One region of the Spiroplasma sp. SV19 genome, then DNA from elsewhere that is predicted to be linked to it. Evidence: riboswitches for the same ligand, from Rfam matches in the RefSeq annotation. Region 1 holds a riboswitch; each other region holds the start of a gene.

Region 1 (5,249 bases):
CAAATTTGGATTAATAGCTAGCCAATACTCCTTCTGATTAACTAATTTAATTTCTTTTGGTAATTTAATTTTAATTTCTTCATTTGCTAACATATTGTCTTTCTCAAAATATTGCACTAAAAAAATATTTTCAGAACTATTGTACATTGTTTGATATAAATGCATTGTTTCAGGGAAAAACTCTGCCTGTTCTTTTGTCATTAATTTGTAATTATTATTATCATCAAAAATTAGTAACTTAGTAACATAATTTTTAATATTTTCAATATTTCTTGTTAAAACTAAAAACGTTATTTGTGGATTATAATTTTTAAAGTTAATAAAATTTCATTTAATTCAATAGCTTCATTATGTGTTAGATTATCAAAAGTATTATGCAAAATAATTAATTCTTTATTTGTTAAAATTGCATTAATTAATCTAATCTTTGTATGATCAAAACTACTTAAATTTTTAGTAATTTTAAATCAATTCATTTTAATATTTAAATTAGTCATTAGTTCTTTGACTTGCTCAAATGCTTGATTATAAACTGTTACAATTTTTTCATTTGCTGCAGCAATCGCAAGTGAATTATCTTCTTCATGTTCGATTAATTTATTATTTAATAATGCTAAATGGTATTTATGAAAATACTCTAAAACTTTTCCTTTAATAATTGTTGCTTCATCTGGCAACAAATTAGAAATTAGTTGTTCTTGTTTTTGATTATAATTAAACCATTGGTCTTCTGCTAATTTTAATCAAGTAACAACATTGATAGAATTACTTTTATGCAAAATCCCTTTAATAATATTTTTTCGTTCACTATCACGCATAACAGTATTCATAACGTTAAGACGATATTTCTTTAAAGCTTTCCTTACTTTAATTAGCTTATATCGTTCATAAAGAATTTCAGTCTGCAAAATTTTTAAATACTTCTCACAGACAAGTTTTGCCCCAATAAACCCAAAATTTTTATTTTTAATCTTTCTTTTCTTTGCAATTTCATAACAATCACATAAATAATCTAATTCTGAAATATAATAAATCTTATCTCATAAGGCTTGTAAAAACGCAAGAAAACCTTCGTAAACACGAATCTCTTCTTTTTTGTAAGTATATGTATGCAAACTTTGAATTAAAATTGAATCCTTGTCATCTATTAAAATTTTAGCAATTTCTTTTTTATGAAATTCACTAATTTGTGTTAAATACGTTTCAATTCATTCTTCTTTAATTCGAATTGAATTATGAAAATATTCATTAATAATTTTATCTGTTTTTGATATTAAATCTTTTTTATTTAAATCATTACCTATAAAAGTTAAGTTTTTATAATGGTATTTATTTTTAATGTATTTTAAAGAACTATCATGTAAAAATTTTGGTGTTTTCAAAATATGATAGGCTAACCGTAGTTTAGTTGGCAAAAACCCTAACCGTAATGTCCCTGGTGAAACATAACCAATTTTTCGTTCTTTTGGAAGTAAGGCAGTAATATTTTGATTATTTAAGTAAATTTTCCCACTGCGTGGTTTTCTTTTCCCTAATAAAAGTTTTAAAAAATATAACTGTGAAAATTTGTTTTCAAAATAAGTTCCTAGAACCTCTTGGCTATTAACGTCAAAATTTAAATCAGTAAAAACCATTTTTTTATAACGTTTATATTTTAAATTACTAATCTTTAATCCCATTAAAACACCACTCTTCTAGTTATTTTTATTATACCCAAATAAAAATAATAAAAAACACTTATTCTTAAGTTAATGATTTTATTAACCCTCCATAGTGTTTTATATAAATTACATAATTTTATATCTAATTTCCATCCCTAAACTCAATCTTGGTTGATAATCTAACCCTTCAATATTTAACACAAAATTAAATGTTGTCGGGATTTTAACTAAACTATTAGCAGGTTCGTCTAACTTCTTAATTTGATTACCCTTTGGGGGAATAATTTTTTTAAGATTAAGTTTTTTATTAAGACCCTTATTTTCACTAATAAAATTATCAATAAAAGTTTTTGCTTTTTCTTCCAAATACTTTGTATTTATTGCATTACTTAAATCATTAAAATCTAATTTACTCTTATCAATTTCAATATTATTTTGTTCAATATAACCCTTGTATTTTTTCAGAACATATTCATTTAACTCATCACTTTCATTTGGAATAATTGGAATTTTAAAAGTTACTTTTTGTTCAACATTCATGTCAGTAAAACGCATTTTTCAAACCCCAGCTTCGAACCATTTCTCAGCTACTTTTAAACATTTCACAGCTAAAGTAACATTAACCATTTTATTTTCATCAAGAGTCAATTCTTGATCACTAAGAATGGTAAAGGTTGCCGCAAACGGGTAATCTAAATAAACGCGAAAATCATTAATTGCTGACACATCTTCTGCAAATCCTAATGGAGCAATTTTGCGTTGTGGTAAATTTAAAAAAAGAGTACTTAATTGATCGCTTGTGGGCTTAAAAAAATACTTTTGACTTCCCTCTTGCTTACGAATACCAAATGATTGATAAATATCACCTTGCAAAATTGTAAAATTACTCGGTAGTGTCGGTAAATTTTCCTCACTTTTATTATTTTGATTTAAATTTTGACAACTAACTAAACTTGTTGTCGTTGTTAGAGCCAATGATAAAATTAGTAAATTAGTTAATATTTTTTTCATAATTATAGAAAACTCCTTTCTTGAAAAGGATAAATAGGATTATGATTTAATTAAATATTAGTTAAAATAAAATCAAATAATTGGTCTTGTTCTCAAACATCGCGAAAAACTAAACCATCAATTCCAACCGAACAATAATTCGTTGGATTAGTACTAAATTTACAAAATGGATGTGTACTTGAGTAAATTGCTCAATAATTCTTATTAAAATCTGTTGTACGATAGTCAACTCTAATTAACAGACGTCCAAATGCTGTTTCATTAAGTCCAAAAAAATCTGAATCAGATGCTAACATATCACCTAAACTTACTAACGAATTATAAAAAGTAATTCTATCGACAACTTTCCCACTTTCATCTTTTATTGTGATTTTAACACTATTAACGTGATATCCATCCGTACCATTTTGTGAAGTTTTTTCCGTAATTGATGGAGTTACTTGTTGTAATGTTATATTTGCTATAGTTGTTGCACTAATCGTTAAACTTGTTAATGCAGTTAATATATTTTTAACCATGCTTTTGTTCTCCTCTTGTTTTTTATGCTTATATTTTTATTTTATGTGTAAAATAAATTAATCCTATTTACCTAGTAGGACTCTTATTAAATTTATAAGGCCGGTCTACTGGCTTAACTTCATCCTACTAGTTAACCCTTCCCAAATTATTATTCAGTGGTTTATTAACATTCGTCAGTTTTACAGTTGCTAGGACAGCTTAAGACTTTCACTTAATTCCCTTTAATCCTTTATAAACTTTTAAAGTAGTCTACTTTTATTATAAACAAAAAAAAAAAAAAAACACTTTTATCTTGTTAAGATAAAAGTTTTCTTCCTTACTCTGCTTTTTGATTATCAGATTTTGGTTTTGCTGTTTTTTTATTAAGTTCTTTTTGTGTTTTTGATGCTGCTTCTGTTTGCTTTACTAATTCTTCTTTTTTATTAAATTTAGATTTAAAGCGCTCAACACGTCCTGCGGCATTAGCAAATTGTTGGTTACCAGTATAGAAGGGATGGCATGAAGAACAAGTATCAACTTTCAATTCTTCCCCCTTAGTAGAACCACTCATGCGCTCTGTTCCACAAGTTGTACACATGATTTTAGTATCAAAATATTTTGGATGGATTCCTTCTCTTGCCATATAATTCACCTCTCTTTTAATAATATGGATGCATATTATTTGCACGTAAATAATGATAACACATATTATCAATAAAAACAAAAATTATTTAAGAATCTTTACAAATTAATTAATAGCAGTTTTAAAAGAGGTTACTTTTTCATTAAACATCTAATTCAAATTTCTTATGCGGTTAATTATTATTTTTGACCATAGTATGCATCTTTACCATGTTTACGATAATAATGTTTATCTAATAAACTCTGTGCTACTTTATTAGTGTCTTGGTTTAATAAATATGTTTGAAAAGCCATCTGACTAACGATTTCTAAAATCTTTGCATTTTTAACTGCTGCTAATGGTGAAGCACCAAATGTAAATGGCCCGTGGTTATTGCAAAGAATCGCGGGCATCATGTCGAGAGTTAGTTGATGATCGTTAAAAGTTTCAACAATTTTAACTCCCGTTTCATGCTCATAATTAGTAGTAATTTGTTCAACATTTAATGGTTTTGTACAAGGAATCGGTCCATAAAAAGTATCAGCATGGGTTGTTCCTAATGGTGGAATATCTAATCCACTTTGTGCTCATGTTGTAGCATAAATAGAATGAGTATGCGTAATACCACCAAGATCAGGAAAATGATTATATAAATAAAGATGGGTTGGGGTATCAGTTGAAGGAGAATACGAGCCTTCAACGATATTTCCCCTTAAATCAACAACAACCATTTTATCAACACTTAAATCATTGTAAGCAACCCCAGATGGTTTAATTACCATTAAACCACTTTCTCGATCAATCCCACTAACATTGCCTCATGTAAAGGTAATTAACTTATATTCTTCTAATAACAAATTAGCTGCTAATACATCAACTTTTAATTGTTCTAGCATCTTATCATCCTCCTTTTGTAAATTGCTGACGAACAAAACTTACCGCTGCTGCTAATGCTGATTCTGAATCAGGATCATCTTCATATCATGCTTCTAACATAAATGATCCTTGATAATTGTTTGCCTTTAAAAATTGAAAAATTTTAATAAAATCAACACAACCACTTCCAAATGGCACTTTTTTAAATTTACCAGGACTGCTTTTTGTTACAGCAATGGTATCTTTAACATGCAAACCTACTATTTCGGTTAATCCAAGTTCTAATTCAGAAATAACATTTTTGCCACATCAAGCAGATAAGTTCCCAAGATCTGGATAAACTGCTAATCACGGTGAAGGTACTGCTTTTTTTAAAATTAAATATTTAGTAATTGTATTTAAAAAAGGATCATCCATAGTTTCTAATGCTAACATAACACCATAACGGTTTGCGATTGCTAACCCTTTTTGTAAATTTTTTAAAAAATTTGCTGCTGTCACATCAGTTTTTTGTTCATAATATACATCATAACCAGCGAGTTGAATAATTCGAACTCCCAACTTAACAGCTAACTGAATGC
Region 2 (5,249 bases), 160 kb from region 1:
CAATTTGTTCTAAGGTTAAAGCATTTTCAGCACCAATTGTGCCTTGCGTTTCGACATAAATTTCATAGCCCTTTTCAACTGCTGCTTTTTTCAAACCATCAGCAGCCATATAAGTGTGCGCAACTCCAGCAGCACAAGCTGTAATTGCCACAATCTTAATTTTTTTATTATCTTTATCCATTTTTTGTTATTCCTCCTTTTTTAATCACTAAAATCTGCTGAAACATAAAAGTAAATTGGATCAAAGTTAAATTTTGCTTGTGGAGAAAAAGTAATTAAAAAACGAATGGTATAAACAAAAGTATTTGTCTTTTGATAAGTTTTTAATAAGATAATAATATTATTAGTAGTATCTAGATTAAAAATTTTTCCTTTTTCTCATAGTTTATCAATGTTTAAATAAGAGTAATTACCTCCTTGCCCCTCAGCAGGAAGTTGATTTTGATTTGAAAAAGTTATTATTGTATCATTTTTATCTTTTCACTTAAAATTAGTCATTACATCAGGGTTACTTACCCCATCATATAATCATTTGGAGGTTGTTGAAGCATCATTAATTCCATAAATATTTGCCATCCGAACTGAAAAATAGGCCGCTTTAAACAAACTAGCATTAAGATTATTGTTTTGATAAAAATTACTATCATCAGTTCCTGTTAAACTTTTTTGCTGATTAACATTATTTGTAACATAAGTACTAACAAGGTTCGTAATATTATCAGAAGCTGTTCGTGCGTTAGTGATTGCTTTTTGATCCGTTGGATTCTGTAAATCATCTATGGTTGGTTTTGGCATTGGTAACGTACCGATAATGCCTAAATCAACAATAGACCCTGGATTGTGATTGTTATATCCTGATTGAGACTGTAAATGTGCCATAATCTGACGAAGTTGTTCAACTTTTAATGGTGGTGTTGTTCATGAACAAGCAACTACTGGTGAAACAGAACTCATCGTTAAACCTACAACCGATAACTTTAAAAGCATTTTTCGCATTATTATTCCTCCTATATCGCAATTTAATTGTATGCATTTCAAAATTATATCGGTAATTTTAATAAAAAGAATGGAATACTATTCCATTCTTTTTTGTTTTTGTAATAATTTATTGTTATGTCAACTTTCCATTTCATTTGAGAAACTGTCGCACTGATCAATTTTTTCCTTGTTTTTTTCATATAATAAATTTTTTAAATAATCAGTGAAAAAAAGAAAACTTCATAATGGTGAAAAAATTAAATTACTTTCAATGTCATTAATTCTTCGCACTTGATTATCAATATAAATAGTTAAATCACTATATTTTAATAAAGTTGATTGGGGGTTACTTGTAATTAAAATAATTTTTGCCTTAATTTTTTCACGTTTTAATAAAGCCAATAATTTTTGCGTAAACGCATGCAAACCCCGCATTGAAAATACAATTAAAAGATCATCTTTCGTGATTTTTAAAATTTTACTTGTGACAATATTTTTTCCCTTTTCTAGGATTGAAGTCGAATACCCAAAATGAGTTAACATTCCACATAAATCATTTAAAGCAATTAGACTGTGTCCCATTCCAAAAGCATAAATTTTTTTTGCTCGATTAATTTCATCTAACAAACAATTAATTTTCTTTTGTTGGTCATCAAACATTAAAGCATTAATATAATTGGAAACTTGATAATTATCTTGAATTTTTTCTAAAATATTATTATCCTTATTATAATCAGAAATATTTGCTAAACTAATTCCTTTTAAAATCCCCAATTTATAAACATAATCACGAAGCCCGCTTACTTTTATTTTTTTGAAGAAAGCATAAATAAAGCTCATTCCAACCCCATAACGACAACTAACAGCTTTTAAATTGGAGTTAATTAAAAAATGGTAGTTTTGAATTGTAAAATTATAAAAATCTAATTCTTGTTCTGATAAAATACTTAAATCTAATATTACGTCTTGATATGAACTCATAAGTCATCTCCTTTTAAAATAATCCCCCATCATATTTTTGCCTTTTTTACTTTGTTTATATTCTTAATTAAATAATAACTTAAAAACAAAAAAAAAAAAAAATGACATTAATGGTAAATAATGTCATTTTTTCATAAAAATTAAAATTTTTTATTCATGGACAAAAATCCAACCTAATGCTCCAACTCCAATGAAAAGATTAGGTATGGCCCCTAAATAAGTTCAGGGTGATTGATAATCTGCTTTAACAAAGAATCCAATTAGGAAAATGACTGCTAAACTAGTAATTGCTAAAGCTCACAATAGTGATCAAAATCCCGGTTTAACTGATAGCGGAACTAAAATATATAAAATCCCTAGAATCAGTAATACTGGTCAACTTGTATCTCAACCATAAATTGAAGTTTTTGTTGGAACACCTGCTGCAAACAAGATTCCAATTATAATAATTCAAGCCGCACCAATAAACATTAAAATCTTTGGTCATGTCAAATTTTTCATATTTTTTTCTCCTTTCAATAATTAAATTAATTATACCGGAAAACTATGAAATTATTTTGGCATTTTTATAACCTTCAGTATTAAAAGAATTTACTTTTTTTGATTTTAAATATGTCAAAATGTTAGACGCACGAAAGGCATTATTAATTGCAGGAATTAGTTGTGGTGAAACATATTGGGCATTATTTTCACCTTTAATTTTAAAATAAAAACCTCAGTGGGGTAGTAGGTATTTTATTTTGTTAAAGCTATTATTTATTCAATCTTCTTGATAATTTAAATCAATCCGAAATACATTTTGGACATCTGTCTTGGACACTTTGATTGAACCTTTACTTACAAGGCTTAATGGAATGTTCATTCCCACTTGAATTTTGTTTTCAGTGCTACTTCAAACACCATAAATTGCCTTTTGAATATCTGTTTGCAATAAGCTCTCTCATCGATTTGAGTCTCATCATACAAATTTTGTTCCATTTACTCCTTGAACTGGATGCGAATCAGCAATTGTTCCATATTGTTCAAACTCTTTTTGAAAGCGATCATTTAATTGCTTCATATTTTTGCTATTTTTAATGTCTTGTCACTTATCTTGTGCCATCATTGTATATTCTCCAACAGCCGTATTTTGTGTTAAAAAGGGATCAGAAATATACATACCATTATTGGTTTTAGTAAATATTATTGGCTCATAAATCTGAGTTACAAGTCGCATATTAGCAGTATCACCAAATGATAACTTTTTCATCACTTCATCAATATTGGTAATATTCTTAAAATAGACATAAACATGACTTTCTTGGTTAAGATCTAACCAATTGTCTTTTTGAATGCTACTTCTTGCCGATGGTAAATAATAATTATCATAACCAACGGTAAATTGCTCTGATGCAGCAGTTTTCATCTGATAAATCCAATCTGGATCTTGATATGAAATAAACTCATCAATATTTTTACAAGCAATAATTGTGGCAGTTGGAGACAAAATAAATGCACTACTCAATAGCACCATTAGTATTTTTTTCATATTCTTTTTGAACTCTTTCTAGCAGATTAGCAATTGACAATTTAATTCTAGTTACAGTAAACAAAAAAGCATTCCCAAAATGCTTTTTATATAACAATCATTAAATTATTTGTTTGCAAAATAATTACATGACTCACACCCAGGAGTTATATAATAAGACTAATTAAATTTAGAAAGGTCTACTGGCTTAACTTCATCCTACTAACCGCCTTCCCAAAAAATATTTTCAGTGGCTTATGGTGTTCGTCCATATCACAGTTGCTGGGACAGCTCAAGATTTGCACTTCATTCCCTAACTCTAAATAACTATATATTAAATTGTCTAAAAATATCATATCATATTTTATTTATCTTGATAATAATTAATTACAAAAATTAAACTAAAAAAAGCAAGACCAGAAGTAAGACTAATTAAACTTGGTAATCAAATATTATGTAATTCAGCAAAATATGTTAAATTTGGATATAGATTAGAATCTAAAATTCATTCCGGAACTGATCAAAAGAACGCACTTCCCATAATTGACGATGAATAACTTGGTACTAATAAATAACCAATAATATTTAAAATTTTATCACTACGAACAACCCCAAGGGGAAAAAACAATCCTGCTAAAAAAGCAAAAACTAAAAAAACAGTAATTGCAGTTACTAAAATAACTTTTAAATCGTTCGAACAAAGAGCAACTAAAATTCCAATTAAAGAAGCAACTAAAGATCCTAAAATAATTGCTCAAAAAAAACTAAACCAGTTAATTCATTCAACATGAATTGCTTCGCCATAACTTAGAAAAGCAATTAAAAATAATCATAATGATCCGACTAAACTAGTAATCACATTAATTAAAATTAAAACAAAAACTAATTGATACATTGATGCTTTTAATAAATGTAGTTGCCGAGCAAAACTTGTTTTTCGGAATTCATAAAAAGCAATTGATAAATCAAGAATTCCATTTAAAACACCAACCAGCAAAATTGACCCTGGTAATGCTAAATAACTAGCATTACTATTAAACATATTAGTAACACGAACACTAATAAAGTATAGTAGCACGGGCAAAACTAATGTTATTAAATAAGTATGTAATGATTTAAATCAATATTTACTAACAATCCGTAATAATGGCAAATTCATGGTTACTCCTTGTCTAATTAAGCACTAATAATTGTTTCAATTCTAACATCATGTTTTTCAATTGGTAATGGTTCTGGTACTAATTGTTCAATAAAAGCTAACCCAATTACTGTTTTTTGATAATTCTTTAAAAAACGATCATAATAACCCTTCCCATAGCCTAACCGAAAATAATTTTGATCAAACGCAACGATTGGCACAACAATAATATCAATTTCGTTTTTATTAATTAAGGGCAATGTAATTAGTGGTTCATAAAGCCCATACCGTTGATTAAATTCTAAATCAGCAGTTAAATTAGTAATTTGATAAAATTGTAAATCATTTTCTACCATTCGGGGAAGAAAAACATTGATTTTTGCTGCCAATAATTTTTCAATAATTAAAGTTGTGCCAACTTCTCCTTTAATTGAATAATAAAGCGCAATATTTCTACTATTTTGAATTATATCATTATCAAAAAAGCAATTAAAAATTTGTTGCTCTTTTTGTTTTCGCAATGATGGCGTAATCTTTTGACGCAAGGTTATTTTTTCTTGTCGGATTTGTTGCTTATTATTACCTGACATTAACCAACACTACCTTCCATATCCATTTTAATTAATTGATTTAACTCAACAGCAT
Region 3 (5,249 bases), 430 kb from region 1:
AATGGATTTAGCACCAGAAGATCATGCTGATACCCAATGTATTATTCAACGCTGAGTTGACTCGTCAATTTCAAAAACTGTTAATGCACCACGTGGGTATTCGGTAAAAGATGTTGAAAAAATTTATACTCGTTTATATAAAGGTGGTGCTAAAGGGGGAACGGTTTATGTTGATGGTTCACGTGATTCACAAGTATTGTCATTAACAACTGATGAAAATCATCCAGCATTAGAACAATTAAACTTAGATGATTTAGGTGTGGAAGTTGATAATCGCCCCAATAAAAAAGTAACCGAAAATGTTAAAACAGTTGGAAAATTACGTGGAATTAATCAAGACCGTAATATCGGAGCTGAAGTTGGTGATGTTTGTCCAATTTGTAAAGAAGGAACTATGATTGATGCCGGGGGATGTGTTACATGTAATAATTGTAACGTCCAATTAAAATGTGGTTTATAATATTTAATAGTATTTAAAAAAGCAATTAACATTGCTTTTTTAAATTAAATCAACAATAACAAGCGTTACTTAGTGAAGTAAAGGGAATACAGTAGTAAAAAATTCTTCTTTTTACGAAAAAAGTATTTTATTTTACAGAAAAAAAGAGTATAATATATGTAATAATTATAAATTTATTTTAAAGAAGGATAAATGTTATAGTTTAATAAGGTATCCTTTTTATTAAACCTCTATTTTTGATCAATAAAGATGATAAAACTATATATTAATGTAATAAATGTTTACTACCTGTTGATTATTTTGGATAAAAATAAATTGATATTAATTAGTTAGTTAGATTTAAAATAAATTTGTGATTATTGTGCAATAATGAAAAAATACCAGTTATTCAGCTGGTATTTTTTCATTATTAGCATCAGAATCAAGGTGGGTGAGTGGTGATGCTTCTAACTGTGGTTTGTTTTTATGAACGTATTTAATAAATTTTTTGTTAAATAAATAAGGTCATTTGGGATATAATGTTTGCATTAATTTATAAATGATTGGATATAGCACGGCACAAATAACGGCGTTACCGGTTCCGTGAATCGCATCAAAGACAAGACCATTAATTCAATATGCTAGTCCCACACTGGGGCTATATAAGACTGCTGTTTGGATTGCATACAATGATCCAAATAGATAGCCCATTAAGCCACAAATAATTATCATCATTCATCATCATCAATAAACAAATTGTTTACAAAGAAACATAATAATGCCGTATAAGTTAAAAATAATAAAGTACATAATACTTCAATCAGCAACGCCAAAGTAAACCATATTTAATGCACAATAAACATTGATAATCCCAAACCCAACTTCAAGGGTAAAGAAAATAATACTAAACATTAAAATGAAAGTAACAAATTCAATGTTTGGTAAAAAAGCAAAGGCAATTTTCAAAGCGAGAGCTAAACCACTGAAAAGGGCAATGACGGTCATTTTTAAGGTTACTTTTAGAGTTGAGGGTCAAATATCTTCTTTCTTAATTTTTTTCACATTTATTCACTCATTTCTAAGGGTTGGTTACATTATTAATAACAAAGCGAAAGACATTATCCGTGTTTGGGGTTAATCAAAGTAAATCAATTCCAACATTACAAGAATTGTTTGAACCATGACAATCCTTATTAATGTGTTCTGCATCGGGCTGATTGTTATCACCACTTTGAATGTTAAAGTATTTTACTTTAGGGTCTAATTCAACCGTCCCAACTCGTTTGACAAAAGTACCAATTGTGCTAGAAGATAAACCAAAATCATTTGGATAGTTAACTAAAACATCAGCTAGATTAGCAGCATGTTGAACATTTAATCCTTTTGTAAAGTAAACACTATAATCTTCTTTTTGACCAAGAATAGTTACGGTATAAGTACTTTGAGAATTGTTTTTACGATGTTCTTGATAGTATTTTGGAATATAATACAAGTTTAAAACAATAGCCGTTAAAAGAATTAACGCTAAGGGTAGATAACGTAAATATTTTTTTCATGAAAAATTTTTCATTTTTAATAATTCCTTTTAAAAATAGTGGTAATAAAAACCCATTCTTGAGGAAAACATTATTATATTTATGAGAGGCAAAGTATTATTTAACGATAATAAATTATTTACTCACAAATACCACAATCCCAGGGATATTTATTTTTACCAAGAGTTAACGGCAGGTCTACTGGCTTAGAATCATTTTACTAATTGTCTCTTCCCAAAAAAAGTTTTTCAGTGAGTAAATACAATGTTCATCATCATTACAGTTGCTGGGACAGCTTGAGAATATTAACTCAATTCCCTTTTCAAAACATTCCTTAATGTTTACCGCTAATTCAAATGAAAGCGTGGTGCTTTACGGTTTAATTATAAACTAAAATTTTTCTTGCGGAAAGGGTTTTGAGGTCTCTTTTTCTTTTCTACTAGGAACAGCGGAATTAAAACTAACAAATAATTATTGTAACTTTAACAATATCTTTTACAAGTAATAAAAAATAGATTAAAATTATTTTATATAGGAGAATAATGATTATGACAGATATTAAGTTAATTGCTGTTGATTTAGATGGAACAGCCTTAAATTCAACTGGTGAAATGTCACCGTATACATTACAAGTTTTAAAAGGCTTAGCTACTAAAGATATTAAGTTAGTAATTGCGACCGGGCGACCACTATATCAAACAAAACATATTGTAACAAAGTTAGGCTTAACTGATGCGAATGATTTTACTGTCAGTTTAAATGGTTCAGTTGTGGCAAATAATGCGACAGAAGAAATTTTATTTTGTGATTATTTTGATCCGCAATTATTACGAGAGCTTTATACTGATGTCTTAGCATTTGACTTAGACACATTAATTATGTTTGACGCTGATCATTCTTCGTTTAATAAAATGTTGTTACATTGTAAAGGGTTTGAAGATAAAATGACAAAACACTATTTATCATCTTTTACAGAAGTTCAAGACGAAGTAACGGCATGTTTATATACAAATAATTTTAATGTTAATGTTAATAAAATTTATATTAGTAGTTATACTTCTGATATTAATCGTCTTGTTGCAAAGTGAAAAGATAAAATTGAAATTTCACAAGAAATCCGTGGTGATCGTTCGGCGTTAGAGGTTACTAGTCGTCATATTAATAAAGCGAGTGGTATTGCACAAATTTGTCAAAAATACCAGTTAAAAGCTAAGAATGTGATGGCGTTTGGTAATGAACATAATGATGTTGCAATGTTACAGTGAGCTGGCATTGGTGTGGCAATGGGGAATGCTCCGGATGATGTTAAAGGAATTGCTAATTTGGTAGCTGAAGATAATGACCATGATGGAATTGCCAAAGTAATTGAAACGATAGTTTTTGGAGCATAATAAGAAATCGTTGCTATTAAAGTTAGCAATAAATTTCATTATGCTAACTTTTTTTCAGCAAAAAATGATATTTTAAATTGTTTTTGCGCAAAACTTTTGTTACAGTAAGAATATTATTTCAAAAAAAGGATTAAAAAAATGAAAGTAATTGAAAAAACCCCGCATAAAAAAACGTTAAATGATGGTTATCATAAATTTTGTTTTAATTGATGACGTCTCTTGGGGATGATAGTATTATTTCCGTTAGTTTATTTCTGATCAAAAAAATATGTTAAAGATTTTTTTACATTTACTCAAACATATCAACGTAGTGGGTTAATGACAATTGACGCAACAACATTTGATTTTAATAGTTTTGCGGTATATCAGCAAGATGTTATTGCCAAAAAATTAGATCAATTTAATTTTAGTTTTAGTACAGAAGAAATAGCAGCCATGAAAACTGCAACAATTTTAAATCAGCATCAAGACCCAATTAGTATCCTTTATTTACAACATTCTAATTCAAACAAATGGGTAATTGGTTTACACGGTTGAACAGAAAACAAGTATTTAGGGCTGCGACAAGTATTTTATTTTTATCAGCAAGGTTATAATGTCTTAACTTTTGACAGTGTTGCTCATGGTTTAAGTGGGGGGAATTATACTGGGATTGGTTACTTGAATGCACAAAACTTAAGTGATGTTATTCAATGACTTCAAGCTAATTATCATCCGCAAGAAATTGGGTTAATTGGAAATAGTATGGGTGCTGCTTGTTTAACAAAATATTTAATTGATGAAGGTTATCAAAATCCACTTGTGCATTGAGCAGTTAGTGATTGTGGTTTTAGCAATTTATTAGTGCAATTTCGATATGTGATGCAATATCGTTATCAACATCCGTGGTGGTTAATTAGTTTTGGTTTAACAAAGAAATTTAAGAACGAAATTGGTTTTAAGTTACGAAAATATAATTTATTAAAACAAGCGAAACGATTAAAAGATTTTCCAATGTTAATTTTCCATGGTGATCATGATGATTTTGTTCCTTATTTTATGAGTAAAGAATTTTTTACAAGAAAAGTCAAATATGAACGACCCGGACAAAGTCAACTATTATCATTATTAAACGTTAACCATGTTGAAGCAATTTCAAAGGGGCATCAAGTTTATATTGCGGCAATTAAAGCATTTTTAATCCAACAAGAAAGGAAATAAGAATGAAATTACAAAAAAAATATGGCTTTTGACAAATTTTAGCGTTAGCAATTTCAGCAACATTAGGTTCTTCAATTTTAGTTTCGTTTGGGCAAGTTGCTTTTCAAGCTCAGTTTAACCCTATCTTAATTATTGTTGCTTGAATTTTAGGGGGCTTATTAGTTTTACCAGAAATGTTATTACTATCTGAAGGAGCTACTTCTTATCCTGAAAACGGTACAAGTTATTATTGAATTAAGCGTGCAAAGTGAAATGCTTGTTCATTTTGATTTGGTTGAATTATGGTGTTGTTTGTTAGTGCGACAGCTGTTGCGACAGCTTGCTTAGCATTGGGTAATATTTTAATTACATTATTAAAGTTAGATAACGAATGATATGGTAAATTGTTTGGAATTATAATTTTATTAGTGTTAGTTATTATGCAGGTTTTTGTTAAAAAAAGCAGTGGTTATTCACAAATTATTTTTGCTTTATTAAAAGGATTGCCCATTGCTTTAGTGCTAGTTATTGCGATGGTTTATGGTAATACTGCTAGTTTTACAGATGATACAATCCAGAAAAATTTAAGTCAAATTTATCTTTCATCATTTTTATTATTACCAGCAACAGCAATGACCATGTTTGCTTATTCTGGTATGGAAGCGATTACTTATGTTAGTGGTGAAGTGATTAATCCTCGCAAAA
Region 4 (5,249 bases), 550 kb from region 1:
ATATTTATTTCAAAAAATAGTTTTATTTTTACATTTTAAAATCAAACTTAATTTAGATTAATTGTATTAATTATTGTCTGGATTTTTTCCTGTTCAATAATTTTATTATTAATATTACCTGTTACAAAAGTTCCGACTGCAATTAAGTCATATCCTAATGCCTTTGCCTCTTTTAAATTTGTTAAATCAATCCCACCAGAAGCCATATATATTTTGTTTGGAAAAAAGGTTTTTATTGTTTGAATAAAATTTAATTTAAAAGCAGTTGCTGGAAAAATCTTAATGATTTCTCAGTCAGCATTAACAATATTAGTTACTTCTTGCAACGTCATTGCTCCTGGAATATATATTAGTCCTTTGCGATGACAAAAATCACTAATAGCACGGTTAAAAATAGGTCCAACTAAAAATTGCGCCCCCGCTTCAGCAGCTTGCATTGCCTCTGTTAATGTTAAAACGGTTCCAGCCCCAATTAAAATTGATGGGTATTTTTTTCGTAATGTTTTAATTAATAATTCAACTTTGGGAATTGTAAAAGTTAATTCTAAACATGTTACTTGCAAATTGATTAACATTTCACAAAATTTTTGTGCAACATTATAATCTTGATTACGAATGACATAAAAAACTTTCTGTTCTAAAATTTTGGCAAAAAGATTCATTGCTTAACCGATATATTTTTTAATTCTTTGAATAATAGCATCTTGATCCAAGCCTTTGTATTTAATAACGGCATCAACACTCCCTGATAAACCATAGTCATTAACACCAATCACCAAACCAGTTTTGCCAACAAATTTATATCAAACATAATCATTAGAAAACTCAATCGCAATTACTTTTGCAAAGTTTTTTGGAAGTACTTTTTCTTGATAGTCCCCCGGTTGTTGTTCAAATAGTTCAACACAAGGCATGGAAACAACACGGATATTTTCGTTAATTGCTTTCGCAGCATTAATTGCGACCGGTACTTCTGTTCCTGTTGCAATAATAATTGCTGTTAATGGTTTTGTCGTATCTTCAGACACAACAATATATCCTCCTTGTAAAGTTTGTTCATAACAAGTCTCTGTTAACTGATATGGTGTATCTTGTCGCGATAAAATTAATGCACTAGGAGTTGACTTTGCTTCAACAGCAAGTTTTAAACAACCAATTGCTTCTTTAATATCTGCTGGACGTAAAACATTTAAATTTGGACAATTCCGTAACATTGCTAATTGTTCAACTGGTTGGTGCGATTTACCATCAAAACCAACCCCAATTGAATCATGTGAATAAGCAAAAATAACAGGTAAATTTTGAATACATGCCATTCTAAGGCATGGTTTCATATAATCAGAAAAAATTAAAAATGTTGAGTTAAAACTTTTTAACCCTTGATGTAATTCAATTCCAATACTAATTGTACCCGCTGCAAATTCACGAACACCAAAATGAATATTATTATTTTGGGGACTATTAATTGTTCATGATCCATTATAACCAATAATCTTTGTGGCTGTACCCAAATCAGCACTCCCACCAAACATATTATTAGAACAGTTTTGTTGATAATGTTTAAAGACATCACCCATAATAATTCGTGTTCCTGCTTTTTTACTTTTATCAGTTGTTAATAACGATTTAAAAGCTGTTAAATCAACAACTGGTGAATTAAATAATTGTGCATATTCTAGTGGGAAAGCAGTTTGATAAGCTGCTAATTTTGTTAATCATCCTTGATATGCTTTTTCACCACGTTTAATAAAAGTATCATTTCAATAAGTTTTGACATCTGGGTCAACATAAAATTGGGGATGTTCAAAATCATAAAAGGTTTGAACTTGTTGCATTTCTTCGGGAGTAAATGGTGATGAATGCATTGGTGAACCTTGTTTTGGGTGACCATAACCAATAATTGTTTTACATTCAATTAAAGTTGGTTTATCACTCTTTTGTGCGACTGATATTGCCTTTTTAATTGCTGTTAAATCCTCATCCGCATTCTCAACAAGAATATAATTTCAATTTTGAGCTTCAAAAAACTGTTGATAATTTACTTTTAAAACTTCCTCACATTTGGTATCTAATTGACAGTCGTTTGAATCATATAACATAATTAACTTATTTAGTTTTCATACTCCAGCTAGCTGGATTGCTTCAAGTGCTCCCCCTTCTTGTAAATCACCGTCACTACACAAAACATAAGTATAATGATCAATAATGTCATATCCTGGTTTATTAAATTTAGCAGCTAAATGTTGTTCAGCTAATGCCATTCCAACCCCATAGCCAACTCCTTGTCCTAATGGTCCCGATGAATTATCAACCCCCGGGGTTACTCCATATTCGGGATGAGCTGGTGTTTTTGAATTAATATGACGATATTTTTTTAAATCATCAATTGTTAAATCATAACCAGCAAAATGTAAAATCGCATACTGCAGCGTTGAAGCATGTCCTGGTGATAAAACAAACCGATCACGATTAATTCAGTCAGGAACAGCTGGGTTAGCAATTAAATTATTTAAATAAATTGCTTGCATCATTGGCGCTGCACTCAAAACAATTCCTGGGTGACCAGTTTTATTATAGATAATTGGATCTAAACCTAAAATTCGTAAGTTACTTAAACTTTTTGTTTCAATATTATTATTTGTATCTTTCATTTACTTTTCCTCCTCATAAATCTAAAATATTACCGATAATTATTTTTAAATTAAACAAAAAACTTTATTATCTATCATTACCAAGTTCTGCATAATAAAGGCCATCTTTTCTGCAAAATTATCATTATCAGCATCAACAACAATGAAATGATAATCATTTTTTAATTCATGATATAAAACCTCATATTGTTCATTTAATTTTTCTCAATAATAGTATGGAGTCTCTAATTCTAATACTCGACCCCGATTATTAACTCGTTCAACAGCTTTTGCTGTGGAAACTTTTAAATAAATAATAACATCAAATCCTAATTTCTGCTTTAAAATTGGGGTAATAACATTTTGAAAAAAACGATTGTAAACTTTAAAATCAACATCATTCATAATTTCTAGCAAATGTGAAACCCGAACAAAAACAGGGTCTTCTAAAATTGTTCGATCAAAGACAGTATTTGTTAAATTATCAATTGCAAAAAATTGTTCAATTCTCGTTGTCAACATATAAATTTGCATCTTAAAGGCAAAACCTTTCATATCCTGATAAAAATCATTAAAATATGGGTTCTCTTCTACGGGTTCTTTAAATAAATTATAATTTAACTGTTGACATAATGCTTCACTAACTTTTGTCTTACCAGCACCAACAGTCCCAAAAACAGCAATTTTCATTTTCTATTCCTTCCTTATGTTATTTAATTAGTTGCGTTGCCGTTGCTAAAGCCAATTGCACCATTGCCATAAAATTATTTTGACGTTCCATTGCCGAAGCTGTTTGTTTTGTCACAAGATTATCAGAAATAGTTAGCAATGTTGCTGCCTGTTTTTTAGTAACAACTGCATTAGCAAACAAAGCATATGATTCCATTTCTACAACATCTAAATTATGTTCTTTGGTAAATGCTAATGAACTATCATAACGATAAAAAACATCAGCAGCATGAGCAATCCCAGTATGTGTTTTAATTCCTTGCGCTACCGCCACTTCTTCAATTGTATTAAATAAGGTCTCACTTGCAGGAATTAGATTTGAATCAATATTTGCAGCAATCTTGGCATAATTACTTTCTCCAAATGCTTCACGAACATTAAAAATATCGTATAATTTTAACTCTGTTTTATAACTACCCGCAGAACCAATACGGATAATATAATCAACATCATAAAATTTAAATAATTCATATGAATAAATCCCAATACTGGGGCAACCCATCCCACTTCCAGCAATTGTAATTTTAACATTTTGATATTTTCCGGTATATATGAACATATTTCGAACTTCATTAACTAACTTATAATCTGTTAAATATTTTTCAGCAATTGCTTTTGCTCGTAATGGATCACCAGGCATTAAAACAACTTTTGCAATGTCTGTTTCTTTTGCATTAATATGTGGTGTCATTTTGTATTTCCTTCCTTTATTTATCCTTTGATTGGATTAACAGTCCTATTAATTAAGTTATTATTTAAAATTTTGGTTTCAACAATAAATTTAAACAAAACGAAAAGGAATATTTTAAGATATTCATATAAGAAATGTTTAATTAACAGTTTTATTTTTATTTCATAAATTAAGTTAATAAAAAAATTAAAATTATAAAGAATTTTAAAATTAATTTTATTAAACTTAAAAATTTTCTAATTATTATATTTTAAATAATGCCTTAATAGGATTATCACTTTAAATTAACAACTAAAAAACGCTTTTTGACGTCTTTCAAATTATTATTTAATAGTTTTTAACTAATAAATAAATTAATTATCCAACCCCAGGGATAATAACTATAAAGGCAGCACTGATAAAATATCAATGTTTTTTAGATCGGTCTACTGGCTCAGTTTCACTTTACTCGCTATTCCTTCTCAAGAAGTATCTTCTCAATGGCATAATGTTAGCTTTCATCCACTTTACAGTTGCTGGGACAGCCTAGGACTTGCACCTAATTCCCGTAACATCCAAAATTGCTTTTTAAAGTTGTTAAAGTAATAATATAAAGTTTATTTTTAAAATGCAAGTTAAAATTAAACTTTTTTGTGAAAACCATACACATTTAAGACCACCTAAATCTTTAAAATTAAATTAGAAGGTTTAAAATGATAGCAAGTATTATTACAGAAAACGAGTTATATAAATTACATCGTGGTTTTAAAAAATGATATGGGCAAGTTGCAGCAACTAAGGAAACAAATTATATTTATAATAATTCATCGAATTATTTTAATTTATGTCATAAATATTATCTTAAAACCCATTCATTAAATCAGTTAATTAAATTATTTTATAGAGAGAAACAAACATTTTACAATTAATCAAACAAAATTAAAGAGTTTTTAAAAAATTCTTATAGTTTTGAGTGATTTAAAAAACATTCAACACAACCAAAAACTATTTATTATGTTTATGATAAATCTTATAAAATGAAAGTAGCACAAATGATTAAAAATTATCGTGAAAATTATGGCACAGGAATTTATGAGTTTTATAATTTAACATTGGCAAATTATTTTACATATCAAAATAAGCCGATTAGACATAATATTAAAACATTAATGAAATGAGATAAAACATTTAATCAATATTTTAAAAATAAACGGAAAAAG

What was found. A riboswitch is a leader RNA that binds a small molecule or an ion and turns the genes downstream of it on or off. The one in region 1 is predicted to bind cobalamin.
Region 2: linked by a shared signal. The riboswitch ahead of E7Y35_RS05235 (hypothetical protein) and the one ahead of E7Y35_RS04510 (hypothetical protein) in region 1 are both predicted to bind cobalamin.
Region 3: linked by a shared signal. The riboswitch ahead of E7Y35_RS06585 (hypothetical protein) and the one ahead of E7Y35_RS04510 (hypothetical protein) in region 1 are both predicted to bind cobalamin.
Region 4: linked by a shared signal. The riboswitch ahead of deoD (purine-nucleoside phosphorylase) and the one ahead of E7Y35_RS04510 (hypothetical protein) in region 1 are both predicted to bind cobalamin.

The regions. Positions count from the first base shown of each region.
Region 1 covers NZ_CP045455.1:925,014-930,262, forward strand. The annotation lists gene E7Y35_RS04495 (hypothetical protein) at 1-201, opposite strand, end outside; gene E7Y35_RS04500 (ATP-binding cassette domain-containing protein) at 291-1,679, opposite strand; gene E7Y35_RS04505 (hypothetical protein) at 1,788-2,672, opposite strand; gene E7Y35_RS04510 (hypothetical protein) at 2,723-3,190, opposite strand; cobalamin riboswitch at 3,272-3,438, opposite strand; gene rpmE (50S ribosomal protein L31) at 3,508-3,813, opposite strand; gene E7Y35_RS04520 (L-ribulose-5-phosphate 4-epimerase) at 3,993-4,688, opposite strand; gene E7Y35_RS04525 (L-ribulose-5-phosphate 3-epimerase) at 4,690-5,249, opposite strand, start outside.
Region 2 covers NZ_CP045455.1:1,081,783-1,087,031, reverse strand. The annotation lists gene E7Y35_RS05255 (PTS fructose transporter subunit IIC) at 1-181, opposite strand, end outside; gene E7Y35_RS05250 (hypothetical protein) at 202-996, opposite strand; gene E7Y35_RS05245 (MurR/RpiR family transcriptional regulator) at 1,075-1,959, opposite strand; gene E7Y35_RS05240 (hypothetical protein) at 2,110-2,460, opposite strand; gene E7Y35_RS05235 (hypothetical protein) at 2,504-3,487, opposite strand; cobalamin riboswitch at 3,643-3,828, opposite strand; gene E7Y35_RS05230 (hypothetical protein) at 3,831-4,625, opposite strand; gene E7Y35_RS05225 (5-formyltetrahydrofolate cyclo-ligase) at 4,643-5,194, opposite strand; gene sufB (Fe-S cluster assembly protein SufB) at 5,194-5,249, opposite strand, start outside.
Region 3 covers NZ_CP045455.1:1,351,034-1,356,282, forward strand. The annotation lists gene E7Y35_RS06575 (vitamin B12-dependent ribonucleotide reductase) at 1-460, shown strand, start outside; gene E7Y35_RS06580 (hypothetical protein) at 845-1,501, opposite strand; gene E7Y35_RS06585 (hypothetical protein) at 1,518-2,009, opposite strand; cobalamin riboswitch at 2,149-2,338, opposite strand; gene E7Y35_RS06590 (Cof-type HAD-IIB family hydrolase) at 2,523-3,365, shown strand; gene E7Y35_RS06595 (alpha/beta hydrolase) at 3,504-4,565, shown strand; gene E7Y35_RS06600 (amino acid permease) at 4,568-5,249, shown strand, end outside.
Region 4 covers NZ_CP045455.1:372,975-378,223, forward strand. The annotation lists gene E7Y35_RS01760 (bifunctional 4-hydroxy-2-oxoglutarate aldolase/2-dehydro-3-deoxy-phosphogluconate aldolase) at 48-662, opposite strand; gene tkt (transketolase) at 666-2,651, opposite strand; gene E7Y35_RS01770 (deoxynucleoside kinase) at 2,697-3,320, opposite strand; gene deoD (purine-nucleoside phosphorylase) at 3,340-4,050, opposite strand; cobalamin riboswitch at 4,452-4,623, opposite strand; gene E7Y35_RS01780 (hypothetical protein) at 4,743-4,958, shown strand; gene E7Y35_RS01785 (hypothetical protein) at 5,067-5,249, shown strand, end outside.